Regions from separate parts of the Rahnella sp. P4_A8 genome, predicted to be linked through region 1. Evidence: predicted binding sites of a transcription regulator. Region 1 holds the regulator's gene; the other holds the start of a gene.
The links. Region 1 encodes Fur, which represses iron uptake genes when iron is present. Its sites were predicted from a motif close to ATAATAATGAGAACNACTATCAA; they were not measured.

Region 1 (10,688 bases):
TTTTCGCCACCAGCGCCAGCAGGACGCGGCGTAAATCACCGTGTTCGAACAGACGATGTACACCGCGCTCGCCACGACCACCCCGACGACCATCGCCACGCCCGCGATGTTCACGCCCTTCCTCACCCCTGTCTTCCCCACGATGACGACCATCACGGCGTAACATGTGACGCTCACTGTGATCACTGCGTTCTGATTCATGACGGCAATGGCCGCGATGCCCTTCTTCCCGGCTACCGTGACCGCGATGGCGGCCTTCAAACATTTTGCTAAACATAATTTATGTCCCATTTAGATATATCGAATCATTTCGATATATCTAAACTAGATCGGTTTTCAGAAACTGGCAAGCCGAAAAATGCATTTAGATAACTCTTTTTGATGTCTGAACTTCCGGCAAAAAATGGACAAAAAAAAAGCGCTGAATAATCAGCGCCTTTGATGAGAAGCAGAGAACGGCTTATTTAGCGTCGGCAAGCACTTTGCTGACGATTTCTACCGCTTCTTTCTCGATTTGCTCACGGTGTTCAGCACCGAGGAAGCTTTCACAATAAATCTTGTAAGCTTCTTCTGTACCGGACGGACGGGCCGCGAACCAGCCGTTTTTGGTCATCACTTTCAGGCCGCCGATGGACGCGCCGTTGCCCGGTGCGTTGGTCAGACGGGCGGTGATCGGGTCACCGGCCAGCGTGTCGGCTTTCACCTGTTCAGGAGAAAGTTTAGACAACGCGGCTTTCTGCGCATGAGTCGCAGGTGCCTGAATACGGTTGTAGCTTGGTGCGCCAAAGCGGGCAGCCAGCTCATTGTAATGTTCCTGCGGGTTCTTACCGGTAACGGCAGTAATTTCCGCCGCCAGCAGGCACATGATGATGCCGTCTTTGTCGGTAGACCACGGCGTGCCGTCGAAACGCAGGAAAGAAGCCCCTGCACTTTCTTCGCCACCAAAACCGAAGCTGCCGTCAAACAAACCATCAACGAACCATTTGAAACCAACCGGCACTTCCACCAGTTTACGGCCCAAATCTTCCACCACGCGGTCGATCATCGCACTTGAGACCAGCGTTTTACCGACGGCAACGTCTTTGCCCCACTGCGGACGGTGCTGGAACAGATACTGAATCGCCACCGCCAGATAATGGTTCGGGTTCATCAGACCCGCAGGCGTCACGATACCGTGACGGTCATAGTCAGGATCATTAGCAAAGGCCAGATCGAATTTATCACGCAGCGCCAGCAGACCCGCCATTGCGGATTCGGACGAGCAGTCCATACGGATCACGCCGTCGTGGTCGAGATGCATGAAACGGAAAGTCTGATCGACTTCATCGTTCACCAGCGTCAGATCCAGTTTGTAATGCTCCGCGATGCGTTTCCAGTATTCGATACCGGAACCACCGAGGGGATCCACACCCAGTTTCAGACCCGCTTTCTGAATCGCAGCCATATCAACGATGTCGGTCAGCCCTTCGATAAACGGCTGAACCAAATCTTTCGCTGCCAGATGACCACTTTTCCACGCCAGATCCAGAGACTGACGTTTCACACCTGTCAGTTTCGCGGCCAGCAATGCGTTAGCACGTTTCTCAATCACGGAGGTCAGGTTGGTATCCGCCGGACCGCCGTTGGTCGGGTTATATTTGATGCCGCCATCTTCCGGTGGGTTGTGCGAAGGCGTGATGACGATGCCATCCGCCAGCGCGCCGCCGTTACGGTTATGCGTCAGAATGGCGTGAGACACAGCCGGTGTCGGCGTAAACCCGTTGTTTTCCTGAACAATGACATCAACGCCATTGGCGGTCAGCACTTCCAGCACGGAAATAAACGCCGGTTCAGACAACGCGTGCGTGTCTTTACCCACGTAGCATGGCCCGGTGGTGCCCTGCTCTTTACGCACTTCGGCAATCGCCTGAGCAATCGCCAGAATATGCGCTTCATTAAAGCTGTGACGCAACGCGCTACCGCGATGGCCGGACGTGCCGAATTTCACAGCATGCGCCGTGTTTGCCGGATCCGGTTGCAGAACGTAGTACTGTGACGTTAACTGCGCCACATTGATCAAATCGCTTTGCTGAGCAGGTTGCCCTGCACGGGGGTGATTAGCCACTGGCGCTTCTCCCTTACGCTGAAATTAAAGGGTGCCGCAAACTTTGTCAGTCAGTTCCGTCGGGAACTGCATGAGCTGCATGATGTGTTCAATCATGCTGCGTTTGCGACCTGTGTTGGTATTCGTAATAACCCAATACGGCGTTCCGGGAACGTGTTTAGGCTTGGTATGAATGCCGTTTTGCAGCAAGGTTTGCTGGTCACCGGCAAAGTAAGTCCGCGTGCGCCCGGTCAGAGAGTCGGTCGCCGTCGCAAATTCTTTAGGGTTCAGGGTATACAAGGTCGAGAGGATCAGCATAAAACGGTTAACCGCTTTAGTCTGTTCTGCGTATTCGTCGGACAGCAACAGTTCACGAACGGCGCGGACTTTATCACGCGACGTCGGTGCGGCGGCGGCGGCAGGTTTTTCCTGCGCGACAGTTCCGGCGATAACAGAAGTGGTCACTGGTACGGCAGGAGCGGTCTGACCGGCAGTAAACTTCAACATACGGCGTAAAATATCAGACGCACTTTCACCGATTGCTTGCGTGTGGCTGGCAATGTAGCGGTAGAGTTCTTCGTCAACCTCAATAGTTTTCATCTTTATCCAGTACTGTTTTTCTACTTAATTCATTCGAAAGGATTATACAAATTTCTACGCAGTAACAAACAGAGGAATTGCGCCGCGAAGTAAAATCCAGACAACTTCCCGATTTTGCTGCATGCAGGCTCCGGCCCGTTCTGCTCCTGGTAGTCAAATCCCGCTCAGGCATCTGGCAGAAACTTTCTGTTTTAAAAAATTATCCGCAAGTCATGATAACCTAATGAGATTGTTTATCTGTATGAACTTCTCTATGAAATTACATTATCGCCTGCAAGAATCTGAAGTCGCTGGCAGCACTGCACTGCCGGTTTTGCTCATCCACGGATTGTTCGGCACCCTTGATAATCTGGGCATTCTGGCCCGGGACCTGAGACAACAGCATAACGTGTTACAGGTGGATTTGCGTAATCACGGCCAGTCAGGACGTTCTGATGAAATGTCTTACGCCACCATGGCGCAGGATTTAGTGGAAACGCTGGATGCTGTTGGTTTCCAAAAAGTCATTGTGATCGGCCATTCAATGGGTGGGAAAGCGGCGATGGCGTTGACGGCACTGATCCCCGACCGTATCGAAAAGTTGATCGCCATTGATGTCGCGCCGGTGGATTATCACGTGCGTCGCCATGATGAGATTTTTGCGGCGATTAATGCCGTGACCGAGGCAGGACTCCGCGACCGTACCTCCGCTACCGAATGTATGCGCACGTATATAAAGGAAGACGGCGTGATCCAGTTCCTGCTCAAATCATTCCAGCAGGGAGAATGGCGCTTTAACGTGCCGGTGCTGCTCAGTGAATACGAAACTATTACCGGCTGGGAAGACGTGCCTCCGTGGGATCACCCGGCGCTGTTTATCCGTGGCGGGCTATCGCCGTATGTGCAGGATGAATATCGCGACGCGATTGCCCGACAATTTCCGCAGGCCAAAGCGCATGTGGTGGCGGGAGCCGGTCATTGGGTGCACGCGGAAAAACCCGATGCAGTACTGCGCGCGGTGCACCGTTTCATCGATGCGGCCTGAGGTTTAACATCCTGGGGATAAATTGTGCAAAAAGTCTGCACAACTTAAGAAGTTATCATGAAATCAGGGTAATCAGGCGTTGTGAACCCCTGGTGCGCCAGTGTATGATTGCGCGCTATAATTTTGCCGCCCCGTTTACTCACAGTGAGTCGCGGGAGGTGAATTGGGTCAGGGTTTCTTAGCCCGAAATGTGTGAAACGCTCGTCAGGAACCGGCTTGCGGTTTTCCGATGTAAAAACTTCCCTGGTTGTACCGCTACCTATGGCAAAAGAACAACTGGATCGCACGACGATTGATCTGTTCGCAGATGACCGTCGTCCGGGGCGTCCAAAAACAAATCCGCTATCCCGTGATGAACAGCTCAGGATCAATAAGCGCAACCAGTTACGCCGCGATAAAGCGAGCGGCCTGCGTCGTGTGGAGCTGAAAATGAATGCCGATGCTGTTGATATGCTCAATAAGCTGGCAGAAGAACGCAATATCAGTCGTAGCGAATTGATTGAAGAGATGCTGCTGTCGCATCTTAACGGTCATGAAGGCTGATTGAAAAGCGGGTAACCCTCTCAGGCTACCCGTTTGTTTTTTCTTACTTATTCCATATTAATTCACGTCTTCCTGCTCAGAACGTTTCCCAGTTTTCAGCACTTTTCGCCGAAAGCATGCTGGTATCCGGACGCAATAACGGTGCGGAAATTGACTTCCCCGGACGTGAACCGACGCTCGTCACGCTATCTTTAAGTTTGAACGTAGCAACGGCATTGTTCAGCAATGAAGCCTGCTCTTCCAGTGATACTGCAGCCTGCGACGCCTGTTCTACCAGCGCGGCGTTCTGCTGTGTGACGCTGTCCATTTCTGTGACGGCAACCGCCACCTGACTGATTCCTTTGCTTTGCTCATCGGATGCAGAGGCGATTTCCGCCATGATGTCAGTGACATGCGTAATTGAGCGCACCACTTCATTCATCGTCTGACCGGCGTTTTCAACCAATTTCGAACCGCTGTCGACGCGGGAAACCGATTCGCTGATGAGCTGCTCGATTTCTTTCGCCGCCTGCGCACTGCGTTGTGCAAGATTGCGCACTTCGCTGGCAACCACTGCAAAACCGCGCCCCTGCTCGCCCGCACGTGCCGCTTCGACGGCAGCATTCAGCGCCAGAATGTTGGTCTGGAAAGCGATGCTGTTAATCACAGAAGTGATTTCAGCAATTTTCTTCGAGCTGCCGGAGATATCTTTCATGGTGCTGACCACGTCTGCCACGATGTTGCCGCCCTTCTGCGCGGTGGTGGAAGCCTCCATCACCAGCTGGCTGGCGTGATGCGCGTTATCGGCATTGTGTTTAACGGTAGCCGTCAGTTCTTCCATGCTGGCAGCGGTTTCTTCCAGCGCCGACGCCTGTTCTTCCGTACGGGAAGACAAATCGTTGTTCCCGGCTGAAATTTCTGACGCGCCCTGATAGATGTGATTGGTGCAGTTGCGGATGGTCTGAACGGTATTGACCAGGCTCAACTGCATCTCGTTCAGCAACGGAATCAGCTTACCGGCGCAGTTTTTACCGAATTCTTCCAGATAAAACGTCAGATCGCCGCTGGCGATCACCGCGAAGTGACCGCGGATTTTATCCAGCGGCTTCACCAGCGCCATCACCAGATAACGGTCAGTCAGCAATAAAATCACCAGCCCGATACCAAATGCCGTCAGCAGAATCACTTTGCTAAATGACGTCAGATGGGTGGATTGCCGTTGTGCCGCATCAAAATCGACAGCGATCTGACCGCTGACTTTCTCCATCGATGAGCCAAAGCTGCGGCTCAGTGCAGGTACGGTGGAATTGGCTAGCTGGTTATAGGACTCCGTATTTTTGCTGCGGGCTGCGTCGAACAATGGCGTGACGCCCTGCGTGATCAGATTTTCCCAACTGGTGATCAATTCCTGCACGGAGGAATCTTCCAGCCCCGGATGCGGTGCCGCTTTAAAACTGGCCAGTGCCTGCGTCAGCCCGCTGAGTGATTGTTTGGCGGTATCAAAAATTTCCGGACCTTTTGACGGATCGGCCTGAAGCTGTGCCACGGCGCGGCTCAGGCGCGTCACGGTACGAAAATACTGATCATTTCCTTTATTGATCAGCGCCATATTGTTGACCAGCTCGGTACTATTTTTGGTATTTTGGGTCAGTGTGTCCAGTGAGGTGACGGTGTAAAGGGAAACACCTGCCCACATGACGCAAAAGATGCCAAGAATGGTTAATAAAGCGGCCCTGATGGTGATATTTTTTAAAAACTGCACGATATGCCTCTCTCGAAACATGTCTGTTTCTGGCCTGAGGATTGACGGGGATGCGGAGAATCAAGACAGGTAACCAGCAGGCAAGTGCCCCAGGACATGTTTGAACACCTCTCCGGGCATCGATTTCTTTATTATGTTGAGATTGCTCCCGAATCATCTATCGGCGGAATGTTCTCGAAATTTAGTATTGTGACGACTTATTTCTCAAACTTGCTTTTGACCTCATTAACCCTGAGGTTAATTCGCCGCAGGTGAAAGCACACAAAGGCGATAACACTTAAAAATATTGCCCGATAAACTTATTTCCCAGTTAAGAAGGCGAGCAGAAGCATATTCTCCGCCGCACGAGTTTGCTATCATCTGCATTATTATTGCCTGCGTTGCAGAGCACTTCATTGAGAACAAGAGGTTAGGTAATCTTATGGCCGTTGTAGGTATCTTCTTTGGATCCGATACAGGTAACACCGAAAACATCGCAAAAATGATCCAGAAGCAATTGGGTAAAGATGTTGCAGAGGTGCATGACATTGCGAAGAGCAGCAAAGAGGATCTGGAAAAATTCGATATTTTGCTTATCGGCATTCCAACCTGGTATTACGGTGAAGCGCAGTGTGACTGGGACGACTTTTTCCCAACGCTGGAAGAGATAGATTTCGAAGGTAAGCTGGTGGCACTGTTTGGTTGCGGTGACCAGGAAGACTACGCCGAATATTTCTGCGATGCGCTGGGCACCGTGCGCGATATCATTGAGCCACGCGGCGCAGTGATTGTCGGACATTGGCCTACCGAAGGTTACCACTTTGAAGCATCTAAAGGCCTGGCGGATGATAAGCACTTCATAGGACTGGCAATTGACGAAGATCGTCAGCCCGAACTGACCAGCGAACGTGTTGATGCCTGGGTGAAACAGATCACAGAAGAACTTAGCCTTTCTGAAATTATTGGCTAAAAACCCTGTTGGCCCTGAGGATTTATTCTACAATTGAAGGGCCAAACTATTACTGAAATTAACAATTTAACTGCTACAAAATTGTAACTTTCGGTCGTATCAAGGTACACTGAGTTCCTCTGTTTTTTCTATTGATCAAGTCGTTGCATTCCAAATGTGACCGGCAATTTGTGATCTTTATTAACAGGCTGTCGTTGACGAGAATTGGCACATTGCGTTAAACGAAGAGACTAAACGAATAATTTTGTGCCGCCGATGCCACAGGCTGCATGCCTCAACTTGATTAGCACATAGTAACAGGACTGAATCCGCATGACTGACAACAACACCGCACTGAAGAAAGCCGGCTTAAAAGTCACGCTTCCGCGCCTCAAAATCCTGGAAGTGCTGCAAGCGCCGGAAGGTCATCACGTTAGTGCGGAAGATCTTTACAAGCAACTGATTGATATGGGTGAAGAAATTGGCCTGGCGACGGTTTACCGCGTTCTGAACCAGTTTGACGACGCCGGTATTGTCACCCGTCATAACTTCGAAGGCGGCAAGTCCGTATTCGAACTGACCCAGCAACATCACCACGACCACCTGATCTGTCTGGATTGCGGTCGTGTGATCGAATTCCGTGACGAATATATTGAAGGTCGTCAGCGTGAGATTGCTAAGAAACACGGTATCAAGCTCACCAACCACAGCCTGTATCTGTACGGCCACTGTGAAGCAGGCGATTGCCGCGAAGATGACTCTTTGCACAACGATAAACCTGCGCAGTAATCTGCACAGGCTTTGACTAAATTAACCGCTGAAAAGCGGTTTTTTTATGTCTGATATCGACGCAGATTGAGCCCGGATAGCAGGCATAAAAAACCCCGGCAAGCCGGGGTATGTTTCGCTGCTGAGATTCACGGCTTAGGTGAATTGTTCGTTTTTATTTCCTGCCAGATTTTCCCGCAATCAGCAGCATATGCCTGACCGTCGCCAGTTTTACGCGCCGTCAGACATCGCTGATAATCCACCACGCGCACCGTCTCCTGTTCTGCAAATTGCTGGTGGGCTTTTTCCTGTTTCAGTTTATTCAGTAACACCTCGCAGGATGCCAGTTTGTCCGGATTGCCTTCTGACGTATTGATACAGGCACGGTAATCTTCCCGCGTTTGGGATATTTGTGCCTGATCGGCGGTGGGTGCACAACCGGCCAGCAAAACAGCCGAAACCATGATCATCAGTAATTTATTCATCGACATAGCGACCTCAGAAAATAGTAAATGGAGCGATAACGATGAATTTCACGTCTTTTTCATCCTGGAAAATGTTGCCGTAACCGCCGCCCCAGCTCGGTATGTCCGAATGGTTGTCGTACTGGGTGTAATGCAGTTTGAACAACGTCCCTTTGGCGCGCCCTTCCTGAATGGTGTACAGCGCATCCAGGCTCCATGCGCTTTCTTTCAGACGCTGGCTCTGGTCATAAGCGGCGTTGGTGCTCGGTTTGGCATCCCACGCATAGACGTACGAACCACCGACCGCGAACCCCGGCAGGTCCCATTTCGCCAGATCATAAAGCACGCCGGCATATACTGCTTTTTCACCGTTGGCGTTGAAGTCCGAGCGGTTGTCCCACCACACATCAAGACGGCCGTTTGAGGAAGAATAAGTCGGGGTCATGCGCTGCAGGAAGTAGCCCTGATTCCCTTCCGCTTTCACCATCGTCCCTTCCAGACGCCAGTTAAACTGCCCGGTGGTATAGCCAAAGGTCAGTGCCTGCAACCATGCCAGACCGTCATACAGACTGTTCGGATCATTCTTGTCACTGATGCGGTCTTCTGCACCATAGAACTGATAGCTGGTGGTCAGCGGATTGCCCAGCAGATCCATTTTGTACGAGGCCTTAGCAAAGTACTGATCGACATAACTTTCAGCCTGGCCAAATGCGCCTTCCAGTACGAAGTCATTTTTAAAATCATATTTCGCACCGAGCGAATGAATATAAGAAACGCCGGTTTTCTTGTCATTCTGGCGGAAATCATCCATTTCCAGATGCCACGGCGATTTATATTCATCAGCCCACATATAGGAGAAACTCAGTTCACCCGGGTCACCGAAATCGTGTTTATAACCGGCTTCCGCACCGCGATACGTACCCGGCATAAAGCTCCAGTGCGGTGCGATCAGCGTCTGTCCGGTAGGCTGAATATACCCTGCGTGCCCCCAGAATCCGCCATATTTGAATTTACCGGCTGCCTTATAAAGACTGACCCCACTTTTATCCCCGGAGTAATCTTCGTCGTAGGCGCGGTTGCTGTTAGAAAAGGCGATTTCGTTGGGATGGCCGCTCTCGCTGCTCTCGGCCATTTCAATCGCCGTAAAGGCTGCGATATCAATACCAAACATGTCCCAGGCATAGCCGGAAGAAAAATCGAGGTTCAGGTTAGCGGTAGAATGCGAAAGGTTGGTTGTATAGTCTTTGTAGTGGTCACTCGCCGGATCCATGTCCTTGCGGTCACGTTCACGCTGCCAGTAGTACACACCGCCGGTCAGTGTGGAATCATCAATAAAACCGGCTGCTTTGGTCCCTTGTGAAAACATCATTCCGCCACCCAGTAAGGTGCCGGCGAGAGAATACATGGCAGGTTTCAGGTAAGCCGATCCCCTGCCCCTGTTACGGTGCTTGTGCATAGAGATTCCTCATGTTGACTAAAAAAACGAGCAAAACCCAAACGGGTATAAAAAGCGGTCGCCAGAGGCGTAACCGGTTAAATCAACATCAAGAGTATTTTTCGCGACGCGAATTATCAATGAGTAATTAATCATTAATTATCGAAATATGACAAAGTGCACATAAAGATGAAAAAGCATTACAGAGGTATGCAGGAAAGGATTAAAGCAATGGACTATAATAATATATAATTAAAACATACGATTAAACAAAATCATCTTACAGTTTAAACGTTTCAGCAATATGAACGGCTGTGGCACAACGTTTTAAAAGTAAGCATAGGAAATACATTAATTCGCGACGAAAAACAAAAGGCATCTCTGACAAGAATAACAGGCGAAAAAAAACGCAGCCTGAACTGCGTTTTTATTACCTCATACTGAGGGCTTACGCGACGGGTTTGCTTTCCCAGGTATCACGCAGGCCAACGGTACGGTTAAACACCAGATGTTCAGCACTTGAGTAGCGGTTGTCGGCACAGAAGTAACCTTCACGCTCAAACTGCAGGCTGATTTCAGCCTGTGCAGCCACCAGTGATGGCTCCACGAAACCGTGGGAAATCACCAGGGAATCCGGGTTGATGGTGGTCAGGAAGTCTTCCGCCTGGCCCGGGTTTGCGACGCTGAACAGACGGTCATACAGGCGGAACTCAGCCGGTTTGCCTTCAGACGCGGACACCCAGTGGATCACGCCTTTCACCTTGCGGCCATCGGCAGGATCTTTGCTCAGCGTGTCGATATCGTAAGAACAGAAGATAGTGGTGATATTCCCTTCCTCGTCTTTCTCGATACGTTCTGCTTTGATCACATACGCATTACGCAGGCGCACTTCTTTGCCCAACACCAGACGCTTGTACTGCTTGTTGGCTTCTTCGCGGAAATCAGCCTGATCGATGTAAATCTCACGGGTAAACGGCACTTCGCGGGTGCCCATTTCCGGTTTGCCCGGATGATTCGGCATCTTCACCATCTGCACATCATCACCGGTAAAGTTTTCAATGATCACTTTAACCGGATTGATAACCGCCATGGCGCGCGGTGC
Region 2 (7,059 bases), on a different contig from region 1:
CATCCGTCACTACCTGTTCGGTCAGGGCGGAGGAATCGACAATCATGGCGTTCAGCCCGCCGGTTTCGGCGATAAGCGGCGTCGGACGGCCCTGCAGATCCAGACGACCGGCGATGTTGCGTTGCAGAATACCCGCGACATCCGTCGAACCGGTAAACAGCACGCCGCGTACACGTTCGTCATTGACCAGTTGCGAACCGACCGTTTCACCCCGGCCCGGCAGCAACTGCAATACGCCTGCCGGAACTCCGGCTTCATGCAAAATGCTGACGGCCAGCGCAGCGACCAGTGGCGTTTGTTCAGCGGGTTTTGCCAGCACGCTGTTCCCGGCGGCCAGCGCGGCAGCAATCTGACCGGTAAAGATCGCCAGCGGGAAGTTCCACGGGCTGATACAGACCACCGGCCCCAGCGGACGGTGCGTGTCATTGGCGAAATCTTCGCGGATCTGACCGGCGTAGTAATGCAGGAAATCCACGGCTTCACGTACTTCGGCAATGGCGTTATTAAAGGTTTTTCCCGCCTCGCGCACCAGCACGCCAAGCAGGTTTTGCAACTGCGCTTCCATCAGTTCTGCAGCGCGTTGCAGGATGGCGGCACGTTCTTCGGGAGGTGTCGCAAACCAGATTGACCCGGCAGCGGTTGAGGCATCCAGCGCGCGGCTGATTTCAGCTTCTGTCGCTTCGCGAACATACCCGACAATATCGGTATTTTCAGACGGGTTGATCACCGGCAGGAATTCGCCGTCGTCCGTTTGCGCATCAATTATCGGCTGCGCTTTGACCGGGTGGCTGGCGCTTTGCAGCAGGGCGCTGGAAAGGGAGGCCAGACGGTGCTCGCTGGACATATCCAGACCGGCAGAATTCACACGTTTGTCGCCATAAAGATTGCGCGGCAGGGCGATTCGCGGATGGGGTAATCCGACCTGACCTTCGCTGGCGGCCAGCGCTTCGACCGCCAGAACCGGATCGGCAACCAGTTCATCGATCGGTAACGTGGCATCGGCAATACGGTTAACAAAGGAGGTATTCGCGCCGTTTTCCAGCAGACGACGTACCAGGTACGCCAACAGTGTTTCGTGTGTACCGACCGGGGCATAAATGCGGCACGGGCGGTTCAGTTTGCCGTCAGAAATTTTCCCCACCACCTGCTCGTACAGCGGTTCACCCATACCGTGCAGGCACTGGAATTCGTACTGACCGGGATAATAGTTATTACCGGCCAGTTGATAAATCGCCGCCACGGTGTGGGCGTTATGCGTCGCGAACTGCGGATAAATCAGGTTCGGCACGGCCAGCAGTTTACGGGCGCAGGCCAGATAGGAGACATCGGTGTAAACCTTGCGGGTATAAACCGGATAATCTTCCAGACCGTCCATTTGTGCGCGCTTAATTTCGCTGTCCCAGTACGCACCTTTCACCAGACGGACCATCAGACGGCGGCGGCTGCGCTGTGCCAGACTGGTCAGGTAATCAATCACCATCGGGCAGCGTTTCTGATACGCCTGAATCACGAAGCCGATGCCGTTCCAGCCCGCCAGTTCGGGTTCGAAGCAGAGTTTTTCCAGCAAATCAAGAGAGATTTCCAGGCGGTCAGCTTCTTCGGCATCGATGTTGATACCGATGTCGTAACTGCGTGCCAGCAAGGTCAGTGAAAGCAGGCGCGGATACAACTCTTCCATTACACGTTCATATTGCGCACGGCTGTAACGCGGATGCAGGGCGGAAAGCTTGATGGAAATGCCGGGGCCTTCATAAATGCCGCGACCATTGGAGGCTTTGCCGATGGCATTGATCGCCTGCTGATAGGACTGCAAATAGGCCTGCGCGTCTTTCGCGGTGAGCGCGGCTTCACCCAGCATGTCGTAGGAATAGCGGAAGCCTTTTTCTTCATGTTTGCGGGCATTGGCCAGCGCTTCGGCGATGGTTTCGCCGGTCACGAATTGCTCTCCCATCAGGCGCATTGCCATGTCCACACCTTTGCGGATTAGCGGTTCGCCGCTTTTGCCGATAATGCGGTTCAGCGATTTTGACAGGCTGGCTTCATTATGCGTCGCCACCAGCTTGCCGGTGAACAGCAAACCCCAGGTCGCGGCGTTAACGAACAGCGACGGGCTGCGGCCCAGATGCGAATGCCAGTTACCGTTGCTGATTTTGTCGCGGATTAACGCATCGCGGGTTGGTTTGTCGGGAATACGCAGCAGCGCTTCCGCCAGACACATCAGCGCCACGCCTTCCTGAGAAGACAGAGAGAACTCCTGCAGCAGGCTTTGCACCATACCGGCGCGGCCGTTTGCACTCTTTTGGTTCCTGAGTCTGGTGGCAATGTCAGCAGCCAGTTTCAGCGCAGCATCATTGAGCGGGGCAGGCAAACGCGCCTGTTCAAGCAGCATCGACACGGCTTCAGGTTCAGGGCGGCGATAGGCGGCAGTGATGGCAGAACGGCTGACTGACTGTGGCAGGATCTGCTCGGCGAAATCAAGGAACGGCTGATGGGCTTCCTGAACCAGTTGCACAGCGACATCTTCCATACCTTCAGGCGCAGCGCCATTCAGCGCCGGAATTTCCGGCAGCGTATCGCCATTTTCCAGTCGTTCCAGATAGGAAAATATCGCTTGTTTGATCAGCCAGTGCGGCGTGCGGTCAATTTTGTGAGCCGCTTCTTTAAGCCTGTCGCGTGTACCTTCATCCAGCTTCACGCCCATCGTCGTCATACCCATGCGCAAACACTCCATATAAAAAATTTCAGGTGAATTCGTTATTTTATGCTGAGCAATATCTTCTATGTTGCAACCTTGTGCAACCCTGTTAATGCATGAAGTATGCCTGTTGTGATTTGTCTGGCATTTTTAACAATAAAATAACGGCATGGATCTTGCCTGCATTCACCTGAGGAGAATGTCAAAGGTTGCATCAGGTGCAACTTTTGTCAGTGCAAAGTACAACCGGTATTGCGGATAACTGTGATGGAGGGTGAATTTTGTGTATTTGAAATGTTAAAAATATTGAAAAGTGGATCAGGCTAAACCAGTATCCGGCCCGACAGTAATTTTGAACAAAAACCACACAGAGTCAGTGACTACGTAAAAAATATGGAGAGTCTTGCTGCAACCTTACAGGGTTTCAGCCATCATCTCGCCCCGGCAGGTTTTTAGCGGCACTTCTGGTGGAGTGCTTCAGGACAGACAGCTGCCGGACAACATCGCAAAAAATAAGAAGTGGAGAATGGAATGACAATGAACACACCGATGCTGGTGACGTTTTGTGTTTATATTTTCGGGATGATTTTTATTGGGCTCATCGCGTATCTACGAACCAAAAACTTTGATGATTATATTCTGGGCGGACGCAGTTTAGGCAGCGTGGTGACGGCGCTTTCAGCCGGTGCTTCTGACATGAGCGGCTGGCTGTRAATGGGATTACCGGGGGCGATTTTTATTTCCGGGATTTCGGAAAGCTGGATCGCCATTGGCCTGACCATCGGCGCGTACCTGAACTGGAAACTGGTGGCAGGACGGCTGCGTGTGCACACTGAAGCCAACAATAATGCGCTGACACTGCCGGATTACTTTACCCATCGTTTTGAAGATTCCAGCAAGCTGCTGCGCATTATCTCCGCGATTGTGATTTTGGTGTTCTTCACCATTTATTGTGCCTCCGGCATCGTGGCCGGTGCGCGTCTGTTTGAAAGCACCTTCGGCATGACGTACCAGACTGCACTTTGGGCTGGTGCAGCGGCGACCATCATTTATACCTTTATCGGCGGTTTTCTGGCAGTCAGCTGGACTGATACCGTGCAGGCCAGCCTGATGATTTTCGCGCTGATCCTGACACCGGTTATCGTCATCCTCGCAGTGGGCGGTATTGATACCTCGATGATGGTAATCAATGCCAAAAACCCTGAATACACCGATATGTTCAAGGGCATGAATCTGGTGGCGATTTTGTCATTGCTGGGCTGGGGGCTGGGCTATTTTGGTCAGCCGCATATTCTGGCGCGCTTCATGGCGGCTGATTCTCACCGAACTATCCGCAGCGCGCGCCGTATCAGCATGACATGGATGATTTTGTGTCTGGCGGGCACCATCGCCGTAGGATTCTTCGGGATTGCGTACTTCAGCAATAATCCGGGCGAAGCGGGCAACGTGACGCAAAACGGTGAGCGCGTGTTCATCGAGCTGACGAAAATTCTGTTTAATCCCTGGATTGCCGGTATTTTGCTGTCCGCTATTCTGGCGGCGGTGATGAGTACCCTGAGCTGTCAGTTGCTGGTGTGTTCAAGCGCCATTACCGAAGATTTGTATAAAGCTTTCCTGCGCAAAGGCGCAAGCCAGCGCGAACTGGTGTGGGTAGGGCGTGCGATGGTGCTGGTTGTGGCGCTGGTCGCGATTGCGCTGGCCGCCAATCCGGAAAACCGTGTTCTCGGTTTAGTCAGTTATGCATGGGCCGGTTTTGGCGCAGCATTCGGACCGGTGATCCTGATTTCCGTGATGTGGAAACGTATGACGCGTAACGGTGCACTGGCAGGCATGATCGTCGGTGCCGTGACAGTGATCCTGTGGAAACAATACGGCTGGGCCGAACTGTATGAAATCATTCCCGGCTTTATTTTCGCGTCACTGGCTATCTGGATTGTCAGCCTGGCGGGGCGTAAACCTTCCGCCGCCGTGGAACAGCGCTTCACTGTTGCGGAAGCGGAATATAATACTATTTAACGGTTTTTTACTTTTATGACACTCAGACCGGGGGCATTCAGCCCCCGGTTTTCAGCATTTTCCGCCAGATAAACCCCCTGACCTGATTTTTCCTGTCTATTTACCGATCACGCTTCAAAAAAAGGATCGGTTACCTCTTGTATTTCTTTTGGCAAGAATGATAATCACTATCGTTTCTTTTTACTTTTCTTTACAGAGACCTTACACATTCTGTTGTTCGTCAGAATTCAGGGCTCGGGAGCTCGTCATGTTCGTTCCGTTTCTCATTATGTTTCGCGAAGGGCTGGAAGCTGCACTGATCGTCAGCCTGATTGCCAGCTATCTCAAACGGACGCAACGCGGGCAGTGGCTCGGTGTGGTCTGGATTGGCGTTTTCATCGCTGCCGCACTCTGTCTGGCGCTCGGTCTTTTCATCAATGCCACGACCGGTGAGTTTCCACAAAAACAGCAGGAGCTGTTTGAAGGTATCGTCGCCGTCGTTGCGGTGTGCATCCTGACTTATATGGTGTTCTGGATGCGCAAAGTGTCGCGTTCTATCAAAGTGCATCTGGAAGGGGCGATTGATCATGCGCTGAATTCCGGCCGCGGTCAGGGCTGGGCACTGGTCGCGATGGTGTTTTTTGCGGTAGCGCGTGAAGGTCTGGAATCGGTGTTTTTCCTGCTGGCGGCCTTCCAGCAGGACGTCGGCATCGAAGCGCCGATCGGCGCAGTGCTCGGGCTTGGCGCGGCCATCGTGTTGGGTTTCCTGATTTATTACGGCGGGGTGAAGCTGCATCTGGCGAAGTTCTTCAAATGGACCAGCCTGTTCATTCTGTTTGTCGCCGCCGGGCTGGCTGCGGGGGCTATTCGCGCTTTCCACGAAGCCGGATTGTGGAACCGTATGCAGGATATTGCTTTTGATCTGAGCGGCACATTATCCACGCACTCTTTATTCGGCACGTTGCTGGAAGGGATGTTTGGCTATCAGGAAGCCCCGACGGTCAGTGAGGTCGCGGTGTACTTCCTGTATCTGATCCCTGCGCTGTTCCTGTTCTTTATGCCACAAGGTAAATCGCCTGTGGCCGCGCCGGCCTCTGCCGGGCAAAAAACACGACGTTGATCCTTAAACCTTTCCATCATCTTGCCTTTGTCACGGAGTTGTACATGACACATTTTCGCCGTAAAGCTTTACAGATTGCACTGTTATCCCTGCCGGCTTTTGCGCTGAGCGCCAACGTGCTGGCTGCTGATGTTCGTCAGGTCAAAATTGCTGTTAACGACAAACAATGTGAACCGATGGCGCTGACCGTGCCCGCCGGTAAAACCCAGTTTGTTATCCATAACAACAGTCAGAAAAACCTGGAATGGGAAATTTTGAAAGGCGTGATGGTGGTGGAAGAACGTGAAAACGTGGCACCGGGTTTCACGCAAAAAATGACGGCTAACCTTGAACCGGGCGAATACGACATGACCTGTGGCTTGCTGAGCAATCCGAAAGGCAAACTGACTGTCACCGCCGAGGGGACAGCCGCTTCCGGTAAGCCTGACGCCATGGCGCTGGTTGGCCCGATTGCGGAATACAAAGTCTATGTGACGCAGCAGGTCGCTGAACTGGTGGCGCATACCAAAGCCTTTACCGACGCAGTGAAGAAGGGTGATCTGGCGAAAGCACAATCCCTTTACGCGTCAACCCGTGTTTACTATGAGCGCATCGAACCGATTGCCGAACTGTTCTCTGATCTGGACGGCAGCATCGACGCCCGTGAAGATGATTTCGAGAAAAAAGCCGAAGATCCTAACTTCACCGGTTTCCACCGTCTGGAGAAAATTCTCTTCGCGGACAAAACCACCAAAGGCACCGAACCCTTTGCTGACAAGCTTTATACCGATACCGTTGATTTGCAAAAACGTATCGCAGACCTGACTTTCCCGCCTAGCAAAGTGGTCGGCGGCGCGGCGGGCCTGATTGAAGAAGTGGCCGCCAGTAAAATCAGCGGCGAAGAAGACCGTTACAGCCGCACTGACCTGTGGGATTTCCGTGCCAACCTTGATGGCGCACAAAAAATCGTCAATCTGCTGCGTCCGTTACTGGTCAAAGCCGATAAACCGTTGCTGGATAAAATCGACGCTAACTTCAAAACCGTCGATGCGCTGCTGGATAAATACAAAACCAAAGACGGTTACGAGAATTATGAAAAACTGTCTGATGCAGACCGTAACGCAATGAAAGGGCCGATCACCACGCTGGCAGAAGACTTGTCCAAACTGCGCGGTGTGCTTGGTTTAGATTAAACTCCTTAGCACCCTCCCCTGCGAAGGGGAGGGTGGGGTGGGGTATTAAAGAAAAATCCAGCAGCCGAAGTATGCAT

Region 2: the regulator Fur is predicted to act here: its motif matches at 4,863-4,885, upstream of efeU (iron uptake transporter permease EfeU).

Annotation. Positions count from the first base shown of each region.
Region 1 is NZ_JBFUHK010000019.1:50,445-61,132, forward strand. Features, by position in the region: gene AC1DUO_RS12310 (PadR family transcriptional regulator) at 1-277, opposite strand, end outside; gene pgm (phosphoglucomutase (alpha-D-glucose-1,6-bisphosphate-dependent)) at 461-2,104, opposite strand; gene seqA (replication initiation negative regulator SeqA) at 2,129-2,683, opposite strand; gene ybfF (esterase) at 2,925-3,707, shown strand; gene ybfE (LexA regulated protein) at 3,969-4,250, shown strand; gene AC1DUO_RS12335 (methyl-accepting chemotaxis protein) at 4,327-5,991, opposite strand; gene fldA (flavodoxin FldA) at 6,413-6,940, shown strand; gene fur (ferric iron uptake transcriptional regulator) at 7,253-7,708, shown strand; gene chiQ (ChiQ/YbfN family lipoprotein) at 7,837-8,172, opposite strand; gene chiP (chitoporin ChiP) at 8,186-9,556, opposite strand; gene glnS (glutamine--tRNA ligase) at 10,035-10,688, opposite strand, start outside.
Region 2 is NZ_JBFUHK010000026.1:15,801-22,859, forward strand. Features, by position in the region: gene putA (trifunctional transcriptional regulator/proline dehydrogenase/L-glutamate gamma-semialdehyde dehydrogenase) at 1-2,716, opposite strand, end outside; gene putP (sodium/proline symporter PutP) at 3,227-4,711, shown strand; gene efeU (iron uptake transporter permease EfeU) at 4,959-5,810, shown strand; gene efeO (iron uptake system protein EfeO) at 5,855-6,982, shown strand.